Regions from separate parts of the Sporosarcina sp. USHLN248 genome, predicted to be linked through region 1. Evidence: a T-box and tRNA genes for the amino acid it is inferred to sense, from the RefSeq annotation. Region 1 holds a T-box; the other holds one or more tRNA genes.
What was found. The T-box of region 1 lies ahead of ileS (isoleucine--tRNA ligase). A T-box ahead of a tRNA ligase gene usually reads a tRNA of that ligase, here a tRNA-Ile.

Region 1 (9,987 bases):
CATTTGCGTAAAACGAATCGCACGAAGTCTGAGATTTCTTTCGACGAACCCTTGAATTCTGATGCTGACGGAAATGAATTATTGCTTTCAGATATATTGGGCACAGATGAGCATATTATTATTGATGATGTAGAGAAAAAACTGGAAAGGCAACATATGATTGAAGCGATTAGCACATTGGATGAGCGTGAACGATATATTATGGAATGTCGATTTGGCTTGACTGGACAGATCGAAATGACTCAAAAGGAAGTAGCGGAACTATTGGGCATTTCACAATCCTATATTTCTCGATTAGAGAAGAAAATTATTTCTGATTTACGTGATCGTCTCAATCACCCGATTGCCTGATGGTTGAAATTGGCGAATCGTTTTCCCGCATATTCTTAAAACGCATGGACAGACTATTTCCTACAGTCATCTACAGAATGCGGAGGAAAAGCGAATGATACGTACAAGAGTAGAAATATGCGGTATCGATACGTCCAATTTGCCATTACTGTCGAATGAAGTGATGAGGGAAACGTTTATCCGGCTTCAAAATGGTGACGAATCGGCAAGGGAAGAGTTAGTCATCGGGAACTTGCGATTGGTCCTAAGTCTTGTTCAAAGGTTTACTTATCGGGGGGAACAAGCGGACGACCTTTTTCAAGTAGGATGTATTGGTCTCTTAAAATCAATCGATAATTTCGATTTGAAGCATAATGTGCGTTTTTCCACTTATGCGGTGCCAATGATCATTGGGGAAATTAAAAGGCATTTACGAGACCACCATGCAATTAGAGTGTCCAGATCTTTGAGGGATATAGCTTATAAAGCGATCCGCGCTAAGGAACAATTTGTCAATGAACATCAGAAGGAACCAAAAATATCGGATTTGGCCGAAGTGACGGGCATTCCGGAAGATGATATATTATTTGCCCTTGACGCCATCCAAGATCCGATGTCACTCCACGAGCCAATGAATGGGGAAGGCGGAGATCCTGTCTATATAATGGATCAACTGCAAGATACGAGGGTTTCGGAAGAACGCTGGCTCACATATGTCTCCGTAAAAGACACTGTATCTAAAATGACAGATCGCCAACAATTAATTTTGTCAAAACGTTTTTATTTAGGACAGACACAAACGGAAATCGCTAAGGAATTAGGGATCTCGCAAGCGCAGATTTCAAGGCTTGAAAAAAATGCGATTCAAATTGTTCGTGAAAATATGGAAAAGAAATGATGACGTGCACCCGCGCAATGCATAAAATATGCATTGCGTTTTTTTCGTCAGTTTCGCATATCTTAAAGTAGGATTTGCAAGTTATTACTGAATGCTAAAGAATTGATCATAACAAGCGGAAAGGGGAAATGAGATGAGATTTTCGGAGTTTCAAAAAAAAGAAGTAATTGAAGTAAAAAAAGGTTCTTTTTTAGGGTACGTTCAAGATGCCTCTGTAGACATTAAAAATGGAAAGTTAGAAAGTATACATGTTGGTGGGGCGGAGAGATCCTTTTTTATGGATTCAAAAGTGAAAGATATGAAGCAAATTAAATACCATGAAGTGCTGACAATAGGAAAAGATATTGTATTAGTGGGAAAGAAGTCCGATAATTAAAGACTTCTAATTGATAAGTGATCCATCACTTGATACAATAAAGCAAAGTATAATTATGAAACTGCAATTTTGCGGACCTGTTATACCGAACGGCTTTGTGGACAAATGCGAAGCTATGTTTTCAAATGGTTTTTGGCGATTTGCACTTTCAATGTCAAAGCGGGAAGCGACAGGTAATGCGGTTTCTCAATTTTATATAATATGAAAAGTAGTGATGGTATTGGATACGATTCAACAACGTATAAGTCTAATTGAAGAACATATTCATGCCGCTTGTGAACGAGCTGGCCGGAAACGAGAAGATCTGAGCATAGTAGCTGTAACGAAACAAGTTTCTGCGAAGAGAACAAAAGAAGCGATAAATGCAGGGATTAAGAATGTAGGCGAAAACCGTCCGGATGGCCTACTTTCAAAGCGATCGGAAATCCGCGATGACAATGTAAAATGGCATTTTATCGGAAACGTTCAAAGTAGAAAAGTAAAAGACATTATAAATGAAATTGACGTTTTACATTCTTTAGACAGAATGAGCATTGCAAAAGAAATACAAAAACGAGCAGAGAAAATCGTACAATGCTTTGTGCAAGTAAATGTTTCTGGTGAAGAATCGAAATCCGGCCTTCATCCAGATGAACTGCTGTCATTCATTGAAGAATTGTCGAATTACGATAAAATCCGTGTCATTGGTTTAATGACAATGGCTCCATTTACGAAAGATGAGGATTTGATCCGTAATGTCTTTCGGTCATTGCGTAAATTGCGTGATGAAATCTCCTCTAAGCAATTTGGCCATGCTCCATGTACGCAATTATCGATGGGTATGTCTAATGATTATGTGATTGCAATTGAAGAAGGTGCCACTCATGTTAGAATCGGAACGGCATTAGTCGGGACAGAGAGCGAGGGAGACGTATGAGCATGAAAAAACGATTCGAAAAATGGTTTTATTTAGATGAAGAAGAGGAAGCTGCAACAACAGAGCAGCCTGCAGCTCAGCAGCAAGCAGTTCAAGAGAACCCGAAGAAAGCGGCTGTGCGTAAACAGCAGCCGATTGTGGAAACGCAGCAAAAACCAAATGTCGTTAGTTTGCAAAGCATTCAAAAATCGTCAAAAGTTGTTCTTTTCGAACCTCGAGTATATGCGGAAGCACAAGACATCTCGGAGCATTTGCTCAATAAACGTGCGGTGGTCGTCAATTTGCAACGGATTGAAAGAGACCAAGGCATTCGAATTATCGACTTTTTAAGCGGAACGGTGTACGCACTTAGCGGCGACATCCAGAGGATCGGAACGGACATTTTCCTATGTGTACCAGAAAATGTTGAGGTGGCCGGCTCCATCTCGGATTATTTTGAAAGATAGAACATAGGATGAGGTGTACTTTAAAAGATGATAGCTATTCTTAATATGGTGTACAATATTTTAGTTCAGGTCCTTGACATTTATTCCATACTGTTAATCATTTATATTTTAATGTCGTGGGTTCCTGCATCGAGGGAAACAAAATTCGGCCAGCTTTTAGGGAAAATCGCCGAACCATACTTAGGGTTCTTCAGAAAGTTCATTCCTCCTTTAGGAATGATTGATCTTTCGCCGATCGTTGCAATATTTGTTCTGCAATATTTGATCAGAAGAGGGATTTTTGAAGTATATAAATTAATTTATATCTCACTTATGTGAGATTTTTTTCTATCAATTGAATGGCATTTTGAATTGGAGAGACAGCATGATGGAAGCAATACTGCAGCATTTCAGAAAAGAAGAACAGCCTTTCATCGAGATGGCGGCCAGCTATGTGCGAGAGGTGGAGGATTCGTATACTCCCAAGCTAACAGGCTTTTTAGATCCGCGACAGCAGTTTATTATCGAATCAATTGTTAGAAGCGCGAGGCTTTCTATAGCAGGCTCAGGTGCATTTGCTGATGCTGAACGTAAAAGGATGTTAATTTATCCTGATTACTTTGTGCCGGAACCAGAAGACTTCCAAACGAAGGTTTTCTCTGTAAATTATCCATCAAAATTCATGACGTTAAAACATAAAGATGTTTTAGGCTCACTCATGTCGCTCGGGATAGACAGGTCTAAGTTCGGAGATATTAGGCTACAAGACGATGTAGTGCAATTCGCGGCAGCAGAGGAAATGAAAGATTATTTGCGTGCAAACTTCACTTCGATCGGCAAGTCGAATGTGCGCATTGAAGAAGTGCATTCCGTCGATCGATTGATCGAATGTGGTGATGTATATGTTGAAGAGCTACATATTGTTAGTTCGCTTCGATTGGATGCAGTTGTTGCATCAGCTGTCAATTGTTCTCGTCAAAAAGCGGCATCATATATTCAAAATGAAAAAGTGAAAGTGAATCATGCGGTTCGTACGCAGACATCTTTTGAGTTAAATGAACTGGACATGCTTTCCGTTAGGGGGGGCGGACGGTTTAAAATCGTTTCGATCGAAGGGAGGACAAAAAAAGACAAGATTCGGCTCATGATAGGAAAACTGTCATGATTTTTCTGATAATCAGTTGAAAACTGCTGTTTTCTTTCAGCGTGGCATGTATAATGGAATTGGATAAAGGAAGGGAGAGAAACATTCGATGGCATTGTCACCACTTGATATACATAATAAAGAATTCAGCCGCGGATTCCGGGGTTATGATGAAGACGAAGTGAATGAGTTTTTGGAACAGATCATGAAGGATTATGAAAACGTCCTTGAAGAAAACAAGGCTTTGAAAAATAACCTGAAGGAAACAAAAGAGAAAATTTCCCATTTCAATTCAATTGAAGAGACATTGCAAAAGTCGATTCTTATTGCACAAGAAGCAGCGGAAGATGTCCGTCGCAATTCTGTACAAGAGTCAAAACTAATTATAAAAGAAGCCGAAAAAAATGCAGACCGTATCGTCAATGAGGCGTTGACGCGTGCAAGAAAAATTGCGATGGAAATTGAAGACTTGAAAAAACAATCGAAAGTTTTTAGAAACAGATTTCGGATGCTCATCGAAGCTCAACTTGATATGATTCGGACTGATGATTGGGAAGAGCTGCTTGAATACGAACCGGATACAGAACAATTGGAAGCAGCGGCAGATCTTGAATAAGCGTGCTTGACTTTTCATTTTCGACGCGCATATAATAATGATCATATAACATAAAACAGGCATTGAAAGAGAGAGTACTCTTCAATTCACGTATAGCGAGCCGGGGATGGTGAAAGCCCGGTCATTGGATTGCTGACGAAAATCACTCTGGAGCTGGATTGCCAAAAGCAATCCCGGAAACACCCCGTTATGGTGTTCGAGAGGCAACGAATATGTTTTTTGTTGCAACTAGGGTGGTAACGCGAGTAATAATCCTCGTCCCTTTTTTGGGGGGCGGGGATTTTTTATTTGTCTATTGAAGTCGTTTTTCAATGATCCCGTTGAGTGCTTAACAAGTTGTACTGAAATAAAAGGAGGAAAAGACTATGGATTACAAAGATACGTTGCTTATGCCGAAAACGGATTTTCCGATGCGCGGCAATTTGCCGAACAAGGAACCTGAAATGCAAGCAAAATGGGATGAAATGGATATTTATGCAAAGGTACAAGAGCGGACAAAAGGACGTCCATTTTTCGTTTTGCATGACGGACCACCGTACGCAAATGGAGATCTTCATATGGGCCATGCGTTAAATAAAGTGCTGAAAGATATGATTGTCCGCTATAAATCGATGTCGGGCTTTCATGCGCCGTATGTTCCAGGCTGGGATACACATGGTTTGCCAATCGAGCAGGCACTTGTCAATAAAGGGGTAAACCGTAAAGAATTGACGGTAGCTGAGTTCCGTAAAATGTGTGAAGAATACGCCTATGGGCAAATCGATAATCAACGCGCGGCATTTAAGCGGATCGGCGTGCGCGGAGATTGGGAAAATCCTTATATCACTTTGAAACCGGAATTCGAGTCAAGACAAATTCAAGTGTTTGGCGAGATGGCGAAAAAGGGGTACATCTATAAAGGATTAAAGCCGGTATACTGGTCTCCGTCAAGTGAATCCGCATTGGCAGAAGCGGAAATTGAATATAAAGATAAAAAGTCCCCATCCATCTATGTAGCATTTCCAATTAAAGACGGCTTAGGAGTCGTAGAAGAAGATGTAAGGATCATCATTTGGACGACAACGCCGTGGACGATTCCTGCTAACCTTGGCATTTCTGTTCATCCGGAATTCACATATGCGATTGTTGAAGTCGATGGCCAAAAATTCTTATTAGCAAAAGATTTATTGGAACACGTCGCGAATGAAATTGGTTGGGATGACTACAAAGTGATCCGCGAGTTAAAAGGGGCAGAATTGGAACGCGTTATCGCAAAACATCCACTATACGACCGTGATTCACTCGTCATGTTAGGAGAGCACGTCACAGCGGAAGCTGGAACAGGCTGCGTCCATACAGCGCCTGGCCATGGGGAAGACGACTTTTACGTGTCGAAGCAATATGGCATCGATGCATTATCGCCGATCAATGATCGCGGTGTCATGACGGATGAAGCACCGATGTTTGAAGGTTTATTCTACGAAGATGCGAATAAAGAAGTAACGAAAAAGTTGGAAGAAGAAGGCGCATTGCTGAAGCTTTCATTCATCACTCACTCCTATCCGCATGACTGGCGCACGAAAAAGCCTGTTATTTTCCGTGCGACTGCTCAATGGTTCGCTTCTATCGAGTCGTTCAGAACAGAACTGCTTGAAGCGATCCGGAACACGAAGTTCACTCCATCATGGGGCGAAACACGATTGTACAATATGGTTCGCGACCGCGGCGACTGGTGCATTTCCCGTCAACGTGTTTGGGGCGTTCCGATTCCGGTCTTTTATGCTGAAAATGGAGAAGCGATTATCACTGATGAAACAATCGCACATGTTGCGCAATTGTTCCGTGAACACGGATCAAATATTTGGTTTGAACGAGATGCCAAAGATCTTTTACCAGAAGGTTTTGAACATGAAGGAAGCCCGAATGGAGTCTTTACGAAAGAGACAGACATTATGGACGTCTGGTTCGACTCCGGTTCGACTCATCAAGGCGTATTAGTGGAGCGGGATGACCTGAATTATCCTGCTGATCTTTACTTGGAAGGGTCTGACCAATATCGCGGCTGGTTCAACTCTTCTATTACAACAAGTGTTGCAATTAATGGAATTGCACCGTATAAAGGATTGCTAAGCCACGGATTTACATTGGACGGAGAAGGACGCAAGATGAGTAAGTCGTTAGGGAACGTCATTCTTCCTTCTAAAATCATGAACCAATTGGGTGCAGACATTTTGCGGCTATGGGTATCATCTGTCGACTATACTGCGGATGTCCGCGTGTCTGATTCGAATTTCAAACAAGTTTCCGAAGTGTACCGCAAAATCCGGAACACACTTCGTTTCTTGCACGGCAATGTTGCTGATTTTAACCCGGAAACAGATCGTGTTGCATTCGAAGATCTTCGTCCGATCGATCAATATGTTTTCATTAAATTACAAGATTTAATCAAAGATGTACGTTCAGCATATGACCACTATCAGTTCTCTGATGTGTACCATGCTGTCAATACGTTCTGTACTGGTGATTTAAGTTCGTTCTATCTTGATATTGCGAAAGATGTTGTTTATATTGAAGGAGCGGATCACCCACATCGCCGTGCAATGCAGACAGTTATGTATGATTCGTTAATGGCATTACTTAAATTATTGACGCCGATCCTACCGCATACGACGGACGAATTATGGGGCTATTTGGAGAACGTTGAAGAAGAAAGTATTCAATTGACGGATATGCCTGATCCGGTCGAGCTGGGCGATACAAAATCGCTTCGTGAGCGTTTTGGCACGTTAATGCTTATTCGAGATGATGTATTGAAAGCGTTAGAAGAAGCGCGTAATGCGAAAGTAATTGGCAAGTCATTAGAGGCGAAAGTGACTGTCGCTCTTCCAGAGCAACTAAAAGATGTTTTTGCTTCAGATGATGTTGACTATGCACAATTCTTCATCGTTTCCAAATTCGAAGAAGGAAAAGAAAGCGACTTGCCAGAAGACGCATTGAAGTTAGATACGGTAAGCGTTGCAGTTGAAAAAGCTGATGGCGAAAAATGCGACCGTTGCTGGACAATTTCCGAAACAGTCGGTTCCAGTGAAACACATCCGACACTTTGCAGCCGCTGTGCAGACGTTGTAGAAAAATACTATTCATAATACCGTTAAGGTTGTTCATCCATTGGTGAATTCCATGGGTGAACAGCTTTTTTATTTCCCCCTCAAGTTATCAATCATAATCTGCTTCGATTTGTGGTAAAATGAAACAGATATTGTCGGACGGGGGTTTTTGGATTGTTCATTTATTATGGTTTGGCATTACTATTAATTTTATTAGATCAATTAACGAAATGGCTCGTTGTTCATAATATGAACTTAGGCGAAAGAATACCGATTGTAGATCCTTATTTGGCCCTTTTATCGCATCGAAACAAAGGTGCTGCCTGGGGGATGCTTGAAGGGCAAATGTGGCTTTTCTACGTAGTGACGGTGCTTGTCGTTGCTGGAATCATTTATTTCTTCCATAAGGAAGCGAAAGGAAGCCCGTTATTAGGTGTTAGTCTCATGTTTTTGTTAGGGGGAGCGATCGGCAATTTTATCGATCGGTTGTTTAGAAAAGAAGTTGTCGATTTTATTGACGTACTCATCCCAGTTGTCGATTATGATTTCCCGATCTTTAATGTGGCTGATGCCGCATTGACAGTTGGAGTCGCGCTTATTATTATCCATGTCGTGTTAGATGAAAAAAAGAAGAAGAAAAAGGTGGCATAATGGAACCGTTTGAAATAGAAATCAACGAAGACCTGCAAAACTCTCGAATTGACAAGGTTTTGTCGACGGTCAATCCGGATTGGTCTCGCACTCAAATTCAGCAATGGGTAAAAGACGGCGCAGTTCTTGTTAATGATAAAGCCGTCAAGCAAAACTATAAAGTGAAAAAGGACGATCAAATAGTTGTCAATGTTCCTGAAGCTGAAGAATTGGATGTCATAGCTGAAGATCTTCAATTAGATATTGTTTATGAAGATTCTGATGTCATCGTCGTCAATAAACCTCGCGGCATGGTCGTCCATCCGGCACCAGGTCATTTGACTGGCACATTGGTGAATGGACTCATGCATCATTGTAATGACTTATCGGGCATTAATGGCGTCTTGCGTCCAGGCATCGTCCATCGAATTGACAAAGACACGTCTGGGTTGTTGATGGTTGCTAAAAATGACCAAGCCCATGTCTCATTAGTCGATCAATTAGTCGATAAATCGGTAACCCGTGTTTATACTGCAATTGTTCATGGCCATATACCACATGACCAAGGGACAATTGACGCTCCGATCGGCAGGGACCAAAAAGACCGTCAAAGCATGGCGGTTGTCGATAACGGAAAACATGCAGTCACCCACTTTAATGTATTGGAACGGTTTGGAGATTTTACATTAGTCGAGTGCAGGTTGGAAACAGGCCGGACACATCAGATACGTGTCCATATGAAATATATCGGCCATCCATTGGCGGGTGATCCAAAATATGGACCGAAGAAAACGATCGACTTTGGCGGACAGCTTTTACATGCTGGCACAATTGGCTTCATTCACCCAAAAACAGGGGATTATATGGAGTTCACAGCGCCTTTGCCTCATGATTATTTGCAAGTGCTGGAGAGATTGCGCACAAATAAATGATTGACATATGAATTTAACGCCTATATAATAGGCAAAGAATCAAATAGCGATACCTTTAAAGTCAGTCCAGAGAGGCTGGGAAGGTTGCACGGAATGTACAGTAGAATTGCTGCGCGCAATTTACCTGTATGCTTTTTTCTGCACGTATACCCTCCCGCCGAATGGCAGGAGGTTTTTTTGCGTCCTGCTACGGTGAAACGGAGTGCATAGTCCGAAAAACCTTGCAAAAAATATTAATAGATGTATAAGGAGGCAATCATAATGGCTGAAAAAGCTAATATTTTGGACGAGCAGGCGATTTCGAGAGCGATCACTCGCATTGCCCATGAAATCATTGAACGGAACAAAGGAATCGATGACTGTATTTTAGTCGGTATAAAAACGCGAGGAGCAGTAATCGCAAAAAGACTGTCCCAAAAAATCGAACAAATCGAAGGAAAACCGATTTTAATGGGTGAATTAGATATTACTCTCTATCGTGACGATTTACAAATTCGTCATGAAAACCAAGAGCCATTCGTTCACCAAGTAGATATTCGACATGATGTAAAAGAGAAAAAAGTTATCTTAGTAGATGATGTTTTATACACCGGAAGAACTGTTCGGGCAGCAATGGATGCAGTCATGGATTTAG
Region 2 (9,987 bases), on a different contig from region 1:
TTTTCATAGAGCCTAATGCCCATGCCATATAACAAGGACCTGACGATGATTGAAAATCCACTAATATGAAAAAGCGGTGTTGTACAAAGCCATACATCATTTTCCGAAAGGCCTAAATTCAAGACGGACGACAATGCATTGGATGTATGATTTCCTACAGTTTGCCGAACACCTTTCGGAAAACCTGTCGTACCCGATGTGTACATGATTGTAATGGTTTGTTCGGCTTTCCATGTATTGATTGGGGTAAAATCGATTTCCTCAGAAGAAGCAATAAATGAAAATAACAACTTTTTACGATCAATTGTTTGCAGCTTTTCCGCAAGTGAATCTTCAACAATAATGGCTTCTGCTTCAGAATCCAATAACTGATAAGCAATTTCCTTTTCAGACAATCTGCTATTGATCATGACAATTTCAATACTTCCTAATAGGCATCCGTGAATCATGAACATCATATGTGCATTGGATGGCCCCAAAAGCGCAACACGCGTACCTTCACGAAGTCCATTTGCATATAGCTTCCGAGCAATGCGCATTGCCTCATCATGCAATTCCTGAAATGTCCATTGCTGTTGTTCAAATGACAATGCCACTCTATCCGGCGTTAAATATGCCCTCTGTAACAACCAATTTGGAATCATAAAAACATCTCCTCTTTCCTAAGGAAAAACCGCCTTAGAAAAAGGCGGTTTTTCATGATTGATTAAGGGAAGCGTGGGAATTGACCGAAGTCCGGTTTGCGTTTCTCTTTGAACGCATCGCGTCCTTCTTTCGCTTCGTCAGTTGTATAGTAAAGAAGTGTTGCATCTCCTGCCATTTGTTGAAGACCAGCAAGTCCATCTGTATCTGCATTCATAGCTGCCTTGATGAAACGAAGTGCAGTCGGGCTCATCGCCAACATTTCCTCACACCATTTGACAGTTTCGTCTTCCAATTGTTCATAAGGAACGACTGTATTGACAAGACCCATATCAAGAGCTTGCTGTGCGTCGTATTGACGGCATAAATACCAAATTTCTCTCGCTTTCTTATGACCGATAATACGTGCCAAATAACCGGAACCATACCCCGCATCAAAAGAACCTACTTTAGGGCCTGTTTGTCCGAAACGGGCATTATCTGCAGCGATCGTCAAGTCACAAACAACATGCAATACATGTCCTCCGCCAATTGCGTAACCTGCTACCATCGCAACTACTGGTTTAGGAATGACACGGATTAGACGTTGAAGGTCCAATACGTTTAAACGTGGAATTTCATCATCCCCTACATAGCCGCCGTGTCCACGGACTTTTTGGTCGCCCCCTGAACAGAACGCCTTTTCTCCTTCGCCAGTCAAAATGATAACTCCAATGCTTTCATCGTCTCTTGCCCGAGAAAAAGCATCGATCATTTCCATAACTGTTTTTGGACGGAACGCATTGCGCACTTCAGGACGGTTGATCGTCACTTTTGCAATGCCGTTGTACTTCTCATATTTAATATCCTCATATGTACGGATTGTTTCCCATTGACGTGTCATGTTATTCCTCCTCAAATTTTTAAATCGTTCAGAAACTCCTCTACTATTGTAACAAATTGCTTAGGTTTTTCCACATGAATTGCATGTCCTGCATCTTCTACAATAGTATGCTGAAATAATGGTGCTTCTTTTTTCATTTCCCGGGCAATAGTTACAAACTTCTCATCCAATTGCCCTGTTATTAAAAGAACAGGTAGATGCAATGTATGCAAGTACTGCCAATTGGACTGTTGACTTCCAGTACCGTATCCTAACAAACTGTTCGCCAAGCCTTTTTCTCGCTGTTGCAACCGTTCGTTTCTAATTTGCTTTTTCGTTTCAGAGGAAAGGCGCTTCTGCGAATGAAATAAAGGAATATTCTCCCAAAGGTCAACAAAACTATGAATGCCTTCCTTAATGATTTTCTCAGATAGTTTTGCATCCGCTTTTCTTCTCTCAGCCCTTTGTTCCTCACTTTTTAAACCCGGTGAAGCGCTCTCTAATAGTAAGGAATTCAAGCTTTCAGAATGAGCAATAGCGTATGAGAGGGCAACGCGGCCCCCCATAGAATACCCTATTAAAGAAAACTTATCTAAGTCAATTTGCTTAAAGATGCAATGTAAATCCTCTACAATTTGCTCCATTGTGTAACGTGAAGGATCATCCGGCACAGAAGTTTTCCCGTGACCGATCAAATCAATGGCAATCGTTCTATATTGATGAGCTATTTTCGAACGGACTTCATTCCAAGTTGCAGTCGATCCTGTGAAGCCATGTAAAAATACGATCGAAGGTTGATCTTCTTTACCGCTTATTTCCACATAATAGTCTACTCCGCGAACTTTCAAAGAAATTTCATTCATTGCGATCAAGTCTTTCTATAATTTCAGTCCAATAAGCTCGATGAGTTTTTACATTTACTGGCCGACTTGTGAATACTTCTATGATTCGTATAGGTTTCGTTTTCTCTTTCTGCAGTTCATTCGAAAACTGGTCAGCATTCTGTACCGCCGTATATTGTGCATCATACATCGCAGCGATATGTTCGAACGTAAGCCCTGTCGGTGTTCCAAACAATTCTTCAAAATGATTCGGCACCGTTGCCTGTGACAAATATGAAAAAATACCTCCACCATCATTATTTAAAATGACGATTGTCAAATCAGTCTCTTGAAAACGAGAAATGGCTAATCCATTTACATCATGCAAAAAAGATAAATCTCCAATTAATAAAAACGAATTCCGTTTTCGAACAGCTTGTACACCAAATGCACTTGATACAACTCCATCAATGCCATTTGTTCCCCGATTGGCGAATAGCGCAATATCCTTATTTGTCTTGCTGAAAAATGTATCCACGTCACGAATTGGCATGCTGCTGCCAACAAAAACATCACTTTCCGAAGGCAATAATTCAAGCAGTCTTTTTACTATGATCCCCTCATCACCTAAGTCACCAGTATATTGAGCAGTTACTTCTGACGCAATTTCATTTGCGGAAATCCATAATTTTTTGTACGCAACATGTTCACTAGTTATTTTCAAATTGAATAGTGCTTCGGGAGCCGCTTGGATATGATGCGTCACAACACCAATCGAATCGCGGAATTCCGGAGATTCATCAACTGCTACAAAGACAGGTGGCTTAGCTTTGCTTAAAAACAAAGTTAAAGGCTTAGAAACTGGTTGGGCTCCAATTCGAATTACAGTATCGGGCACTGCACGGCCGCAAAAGGATTCACTTTTTAGAAGTGCATCATAATGTTCAATGCATAGATCCCTGCAATCTGCTGGCACATTCGATCTCAAATTGGAGAGCGGGTCACAAAGGATGGGCCATTGAAGGGACTTAGCGAAAGTCCAAAAGGCATCTTGATCGAAGCCGACCGGCAATTCACCTGCAATAAACAATCCTTTTTTCGTATTTGAAAGCAGGTCATTTAAACGGTTTACTTGTACTTCACTTAACCCTATTTTTCCTTTAACGCTTTCAACGAAAGTCGACGGAGCGATTTTCCTTTCAAAATCAATGAGCAATGGTTCTCGCAAAGGGACATTCAAATGAACCGGACCAGCAGGACTTGTCATCGCAGTTGAAACAGCTCTTTGAATATGTCGATCCAAGAAATCAGCTATTGCCGGATGCTCATCAGGCAACGGTAAGTCAACGCTGAATTTAACGTGTTTACCGTATAAATTCAATTGGTCAATTGCCTGCGGTGCTCCTACTCCCCTTAACTCGTGGGGACGATCTGCAGTGATTGCAATAAGTGGAATCTTAGCGTAATACGCTTCTGTTATTGCCGGATGATAGTTCGACGCAGCTGTTCCTGAAGTGCAAAGCAGGACGACCGGTTTATTTGATGCCTTTGCCATTCCTAATGCAAAATATGCAGCGGAGCGTTCATCGATCTGCATATAGGTTTTCAGAGCATTGGATGCTGCAAATGCATAAGCGAGTGGGGTGGAACGTGAGCCTGGACTTATAACAGCAGCCTCCACACCGGCGTTTAAAAGTGCGTTTGTCAATCGCAACACATGGTCTGTTAAAATTTTTTTATCATCCATTCAACTGTCCTCCAAGCGCGCGTAAAACTGGCCTGAACTTTACCCATGTCTCGTCATATTCATCTTCTGCATTTGAATCGGCTACAATGCCTCCACCTGCATATAAGTAAGCCTCTTTTCCATTAATTAACGCTGAACGCAAAGCCACTGCAAATTCACCATTTCCAGAGGAGTCTGTCCAACCGATTGGAGCTGCATAGTAGCCCCTGTCCATTCCTTCCTCTTGTCGAATTATCTCCATTGCAGCTGAAGTCGGGACTCCGCCTAACGCAGGTGTAGGATGAAGTGCCTTCACAAGTGTGAAAATATCACTTTCACTCGCTATTTCCCCTTCAACAGGTGTATATAAATGTTGGATATCTCTAATTTTCATCAACTTAGGATTTTTAGGGACAACTACTTGTTGGCAATGTGTACGGAACACTTTTGAAATCATTTCCACTACGTAATGATGTTCTTCCCTGTTTTTTGGATCAGCAAGTAAGGCTTCCCCTAATTGCTTGTCTTCTTCTGCTGAGTTGCCTCGTCGAATCGAGCCCGCAACACATGCTGAAAGGACTTTTCCATTCTTCATCTCAATTAAGCGTTCAGGTGTAGCACCAAAGAAAAGACAATCATTATGCTGCAATGCAAATTGATAACTCTCCTGTTGTTCATTTGAAATTGCATAAAGTGCTGCAACGGCGGACAGTTCTTGTTCAAAATGCAACACAAGACTCCTCGCAATGACGACTTTATCTGCCTTTCCGCTTTGAATAAGACTTGTAACATTATTGACAGCTTCTATATAACGATCTTTTCCCCGCTCCTCCATTGAAACGATCGGATTATCGTATTGGAATGAAAACTCCTTCACTTGAGCAAGATGGATTAAACGATCTCTTTCTTGCCGTAGCCATTCAAATTCCAAAGAAGCCTCCGGTTTATCCGTCACTAAATTAATCGATACGTATGATCTTCCATCTTCAATTTTCAGCTGAAAAGAAGGCACAGCAAAATAAGCAGAAGGGAATTGATTCCATTCCGATTGAAGTACTTGATTCGGATCATAAGAAAAACCGCCAAACAAGATTGGGGCAGCATCTTCCTCTTCCTTTATCAACGTATTGCATAAGCCGTTCCATTGGTTAGAAATATCCTTATATCGCTCTTCATGCAAGTCGCTTGTTAACGTAACAGCATGTCCTATGCCAACCAAAGTTAACGTCTGATCGGCATTTTGCCAATAAAAACGTTCCTCTTTATATTTTTGAAATCCCGCTTCAAAAAAAGCGAACGGCGACATCCTCCCAACCTCAATCGTTTCAGTAAAAAAACGAGTATAGGGAGAATTGATAGTATTTTTCATAGTATGGCTATCGGTCAACTTCCGACTCATTGTTTTCGCTCCTTATTATGTGTAAGTAAGAATAACTTTCTTATCTCTATTATACCGAAACATCGGAGTGATAGCATTTTTAATGCAAACGGGATACCTTAATCCCCGCTTTTGAAGTACAATGGTATATGCAATCAACCATGTAACGTCACGATTCTTTGGTGGCCAGTACATGGTTGAGCGGGAAGTCTAACCTTCCTCTGAATATGCGATTACAGCATGCTACTCGCTGCTTATAGAAAGTGGCATCTGCTGTATCAAGTTAAATGAGATAGGAGCGAAATAATTTGCAACAAACCATTAAAGCTGACACTGGATGGAGAATTTGGTGGCAGTTGACACGTCCACATACGTTGACTGCTGCGTTTGCCCCAGTATTTTTAGGTACAATGATTGCCTTAACGTACGGTGATGTACATTTCCTTTTATTTATTGCAATGCTATCAGCAAGCCTGCTCATTCAAATGGCTACCAATATGTTTAACGAATACTATGATTTCGTTAGAGGCCTGGATACAGAGCATTCAGTTGGTATAGGCGGAACAATTGTGCGAAATGGTGTCAAAGCAAAAACCGTCTTAAATATCGCACTTACATTCTACGCAATTGCCATCATAATCGGCGTGTATATTTGCATGCAAACCTCGTGGATGTTAGCTATCGTCGGTTTGATTTCCATGTTAATCGGTTACTTATATACCGGTGGCCCTTATCCGATTGCATACACTCCGTTTGGAGAATTGGTATCCGGTTTTGTAATGGGAATGCTGTTAATATTGATTGCTTTCTATATACAAACAGGAACCGTAACCACTGAAGCGGTCCTCATTTCTGTTCCAAGCATGCTTTTAGTCGCTGCAATTATGATGTCTAATAATATTCGCGATTTAGAGGGGGACAAGGAAGGTGGCAGAAAGACACTCGCGATTCTTGTAGGAAGAAACAACGCGATTTCCATCCTGTCTGCTTTCTTTATCGTCTCTTATTTATGGATTATCGTTCTAATTATAACTGGACAACTTACACCATGGTCTTTATTAGTATTCTTAAGCGTGGCGAAACCAATTAAAGCGATCGCTACTTTTCGCAAACATACTTTGCCTCTGGAAGTTATGCCTGCAATGAAAAATACAGCCGTTACAAACACATTGTTCGGATTACTATTAGGTATCGGGATCCTGATTGGCTATTTATTATAAAATATAAATTTCTAGTAGGCCGACGTTAATATAACGTCGGCTTTATTATGTTTTAAAACAGGTTTAAACAGGTCAACAAAAAGGGAATTGATAAACAAAATTGCTACGAATTATTGGATATGAACAACACCACCAATGTCCATACTAACGTCACTAATGAAAAGGATGTGCGAAGCATGTTATCAAATACACAAATAAACAACTTTAAAAATGAATTGTTGAAATTAAAGAAAGAATTAACAAAGACTGAAGAAGAATCAGATCTAAAAGGCAGCGCTCAAGATGAAGTAGGAGAATTATCGATGTATGACAATCATCCTGGCGACATGGGAACTGAATTATACGAGCGCCAAAAAGACCTAGCGCTAAATATACACGCTAATGATGAAGTAGAAAAGGTAGACATTGCCCTTCAGGCAATTCAGGACGGGACATATGGGAGATGTGAGATATGTGATGAGGAAATTCCTTTAGAACGATTAGAAGCAATTCCTTACGCCACACGATGCAAAGAACATACCACCGAGCAACAAATAGCACATGATCGTCCTTCAGAAAAGGACATATTGATCATGGCAAGACCGAATTCCTTTGCAGACCGACGCAAAGGCATCGCACGTGATAGTGAAGACAGTTTTCAGGAAATAGCGAAGTCAGGGACATCGGAAACACCATCAGACTTTACAGGGGATCATGATGACTATAATACTTTATATGATGATAAGATCATGGATGGCGCGGCGGAGGAAATGGAGGAATTTGTCAGCACGGACATTACTGGACAATCCCGCGGTTTCGTTAAATCCGAGATATCGGAAGAATATGAGGAAAGATTAGATGATGAAGGAATCGAATCTCCTCTCGGAGATATACCATATCATCGGAAAGACAGTTACCTAAATGACTAATATAAAAAAAGCGACATTCAATTTTGAATGTCGCTTTTTTCAATATGACCCCTACGGGATTCGAACCCGTGTTACCGCCGTGAAAGGGCGGTGTCTTAACCGCTTGACCAAGGGGCCAACAATATGGCGGAGAAGGAGGGATTCGAACCCTCGCGCCGCTTTCGCGACCTACGCCCTTAGCAGGGGCGCCTCTTGAGCCACTTGAGTACTTCCCCGTATAAAATTGGCTCCGCAGGTAGGACTCGAACCTACGACCGATCGGTTAACAGCCGATTGCTCTACCACTGAGCTACTGCGGAATATGGTGGGCCTAAGTGGACTCGAACCACCGACCTCACGCTTATCAGGCGTGCGCTCTAACCAGCTGAGCTATAGGCCCATGGAGCGGGTGAAGGGAATCGAACCCTCATCATCAGCTTGGAAGGCTGAGGTTTTACCACTAAACTACACCCGCAAAGAATGGTGGCTCAGGACGGAATCGAACCGCCGACACAAGGATTTTCAGTCCTTTGCTCTACCGACTGAGCTACTGAGCCACATAGGACTTGTAGAAGCATTATTTCTCTATCTACTTAAGAAATTCGCTATTCTTCAAATCAATAAGTTATGTAAAAAATAATAATGGCGGTCCCGACCGGGATCGAACCGGCGATCTCCTGCGTGACAGGCAGGCATGTTAACCGCTACACCACGGGACCTTTTGGTTGCGGGGGCAGGATTTGAACCTGCGACCTTCGGGTTATGAGCCCGACGAGCTACCACTGCTCCACCCCGCGATAATATTAGTTGTAAGATTTTAAAATCCTACGCATTCAGCTGTTTATGGGAGTTAGTTGAAATTTCCTTTTGGTAAATTTCACAAATCACATTCTGCGTTATGTGATTTGCTCTACCCCACGATAATATTAGTTGTAACTTTCGTATTTTCCTATATATTAACCACAATGATGAAAAGAATGGCGGAGGAAGAGGGATTCGAACCCCCGCGGGCTTTAACACCCCTGTCGGTTTTCAAGACCGATCCCTTCAGCCGGACTTGGGTATTCCTCCGTAAGAAATCTATTCAAGTAGTGGTGGACCTTGCAGGACTCGAACCTGCGACCGGACGGTTATGAGCCGTCTGCTCTAACCAACTGAGCTAAAGGTCCTTCAAGGATGGCGGCAGAGGGGATCGAACCCCCGACCTTACGGGTATGAACCGTACGCTCTAGCCAGCTGAGCTACGCCGCCGGGTAAAATATATTATATTGGTGGAGCCTAGCGGGATCGAACCGCTGACCTCCTGCGTGCAAGGCAGGCGCTCTCCCAGCTGAGCTAAGGCCCCATGAAGTGGTCGGGAAGACAGGATTCGAACCTGCGACCCCTTGGTCCCAAACCAAGTGCTCTACCAAGCTGAGCTACTTCCCGAACAAAACTTATTGGCGCGCCCGGCAGAAGTCGAATCCACAACCTTCTGATCCGTAGTCAGACGCTCTATCCAATTGAGCTACGGGCGCAAATTGCTTGATATATATATCTGGTGCCGAGAACCGGAATCGAACCGGTACGGTAGTCACCTACCGCAGGATTTTAAGTCCTGTGCGTCTGCCAGTTCCGCCACCCCGGCAATTGTATGGAGCGGAAGACGGGATTCGAACCCGCGACCCCGACCTTGGCAAGGTCGTATTCTACCACTGAACTACTTCCGCATTGAAAGTGCGGGTGAAGGGAGTCGAACCCCCACGCCTTACGGCACTAGATCCTAAGTCTAGCGTGTCTGCCAGTTCCACCACACCCGCATAGTAATTCAAAACAGTTAGTTAAAAATGGTGAGCCATACAGGATTCGAACCTGTGACCCTCTGATTAAAAGTCAGATGCTCTACCGACTGAGCTAATGGCTCGGTAGTGGTGCCGGCGAAAGGACTTGAACCCTCAACCTACTGATTACAAGTCAGTTGCTCTACCAATTGAGCTACACCGGCAATAAATCATTTGTTAGTGTTATGGTGGAGGATGACGGGCTCGAACCGCCGACCCCCTGCTTGTAAGGCAGGTGCTCTCCCAGCTGAGCTAATCCTCCGGGTTGAAATTGCGATAAGCTTCGAAATGCTGCGTCAGCTTCTTTCGATCTGTCAGTCACGTACAATTGTACGCTCCTTCCTACTCTCAATCGCTTCCATACATTCATTTATGTTCGCTCGTGTATTTCATTTTGTTGATAACTTGCATATGTAATGAATTGAAATGGTTTGCCTGGCGACGTCTTACTCTCACAGGGGGAAGCCCCCCACTACCATCAGCGCTGAAGAGCTTAACTTCCGTGTTCGGGATGGGAACGGGTGTGACCTCTTCGCCATCGTCACCAGACTATAGCTTGTCTTTCTTAAGGACAATACTTATTATATCAATTCTATTTAGTTTTGCAAGTACTTTTTTTGTTTTTTTAACC

Region 2: it encodes a tRNA-Ile, which carries the amino acid that the T-box ahead of ileS (isoleucine--tRNA ligase) is inferred to sense. The anticodon was not compared.

What each region holds. Positions count from the first base shown of each region.
Region 1 is NZ_JBBCZC010000009.1:38,745-48,731, forward strand. Features, by position in the region: gene sigE (RNA polymerase sporulation sigma factor SigE) at 1-351, shown strand, start outside; gene sigG (RNA polymerase sporulation sigma factor SigG) at 446-1,228, shown strand; gene WFH04_RS05375 (PRC-barrel domain-containing protein) at 1,362-1,604, shown strand; gene WFH04_RS05380 (YggS family pyridoxal phosphate-dependent enzyme) at 1,819-2,520, shown strand; gene WFH04_RS05385 (cell division protein SepF) at 2,517-2,966, shown strand; gene WFH04_RS05390 (YggT family protein) at 2,994-3,284, shown strand; gene WFH04_RS05395 (YlmH family RNA-binding protein) at 3,334-4,110, shown strand; gene WFH04_RS05400 (DivIVA domain-containing protein) at 4,199-4,705, shown strand; T-box leader at 4,759-4,971, shown strand; gene ileS (isoleucine--tRNA ligase) at 5,071-7,830, shown strand; gene lspA (signal peptidase II) at 7,966-8,442, shown strand; gene WFH04_RS05415 (RluA family pseudouridine synthase) at 8,442-9,353, shown strand; gene pyrR (bifunctional pyr operon transcriptional regulator/uracil phosphoribosyltransferase PyrR) at 9,615-9,987, shown strand, end outside.
Region 2 is NZ_JBBCZC010000016.1:207-10,193, reverse strand. Features, by position in the region: gene WFH04_RS08290 (o-succinylbenzoate--CoA ligase) at 1-644, opposite strand, end outside; gene menB (1,4-dihydroxy-2-naphthoyl-CoA synthase) at 707-1,525, opposite strand; gene menH (2-succinyl-6-hydroxy-2,4-cyclohexadiene-1-carboxylate synthase) at 1,537-2,367, opposite strand; gene menD (2-succinyl-5-enolpyruvyl-6-hydroxy-3-cyclohexene-1-carboxylic-acid synthase) at 2,360-4,072, opposite strand; gene WFH04_RS08270 (isochorismate synthase) at 4,065-5,450, opposite strand; gene WFH04_RS08265 (1,4-dihydroxy-2-naphthoate polyprenyltransferase) at 5,738-6,649, shown strand; gene WFH04_RS08260 (TraR/DksA C4-type zinc finger protein) at 6,826-7,557, shown strand; tRNA gene WFH04_RS08255 (tRNA-Glu) at 7,603-7,674, opposite strand; tRNA gene WFH04_RS08250 (tRNA-Ser) at 7,682-7,772, opposite strand; tRNA gene WFH04_RS08245 (tRNA-Asn) at 7,782-7,856, opposite strand; tRNA gene WFH04_RS08240 (tRNA-Ile) at 7,860-7,936, opposite strand; tRNA gene WFH04_RS08235 (tRNA-Gly) at 7,938-8,011, opposite strand; tRNA gene WFH04_RS08230 (tRNA-Phe) at 8,018-8,093, opposite strand; tRNA gene WFH04_RS08225 (tRNA-Asp) at 8,180-8,255, opposite strand; tRNA gene WFH04_RS08220 (tRNA-Met) at 8,259-8,333, opposite strand; tRNA gene WFH04_RS08215 (tRNA-Ser) at 8,515-8,607, opposite strand; tRNA gene WFH04_RS08210 (tRNA-Ile) at 8,629-8,705, opposite strand; tRNA gene WFH04_RS08205 (tRNA-Met) at 8,714-8,787, opposite strand; tRNA gene WFH04_RS08200 (tRNA-Ala) at 8,806-8,881, opposite strand; tRNA gene WFH04_RS08195 (tRNA-Pro) at 8,888-8,964, opposite strand; tRNA gene WFH04_RS08190 (tRNA-Arg) at 8,977-9,053, opposite strand; tRNA gene WFH04_RS08185 (tRNA-Leu) at 9,075-9,163, opposite strand; tRNA gene WFH04_RS08180 (tRNA-Gly) at 9,171-9,245, opposite strand; tRNA gene WFH04_RS08175 (tRNA-Leu) at 9,254-9,335, opposite strand; tRNA gene WFH04_RS08170 (tRNA-Lys) at 9,364-9,439, opposite strand; tRNA gene WFH04_RS08165 (tRNA-Thr) at 9,445-9,520, opposite strand; tRNA gene WFH04_RS08160 (tRNA-Val) at 9,543-9,618, opposite strand; rRNA gene rrf (5S ribosomal RNA) at 9,790-9,905, opposite strand.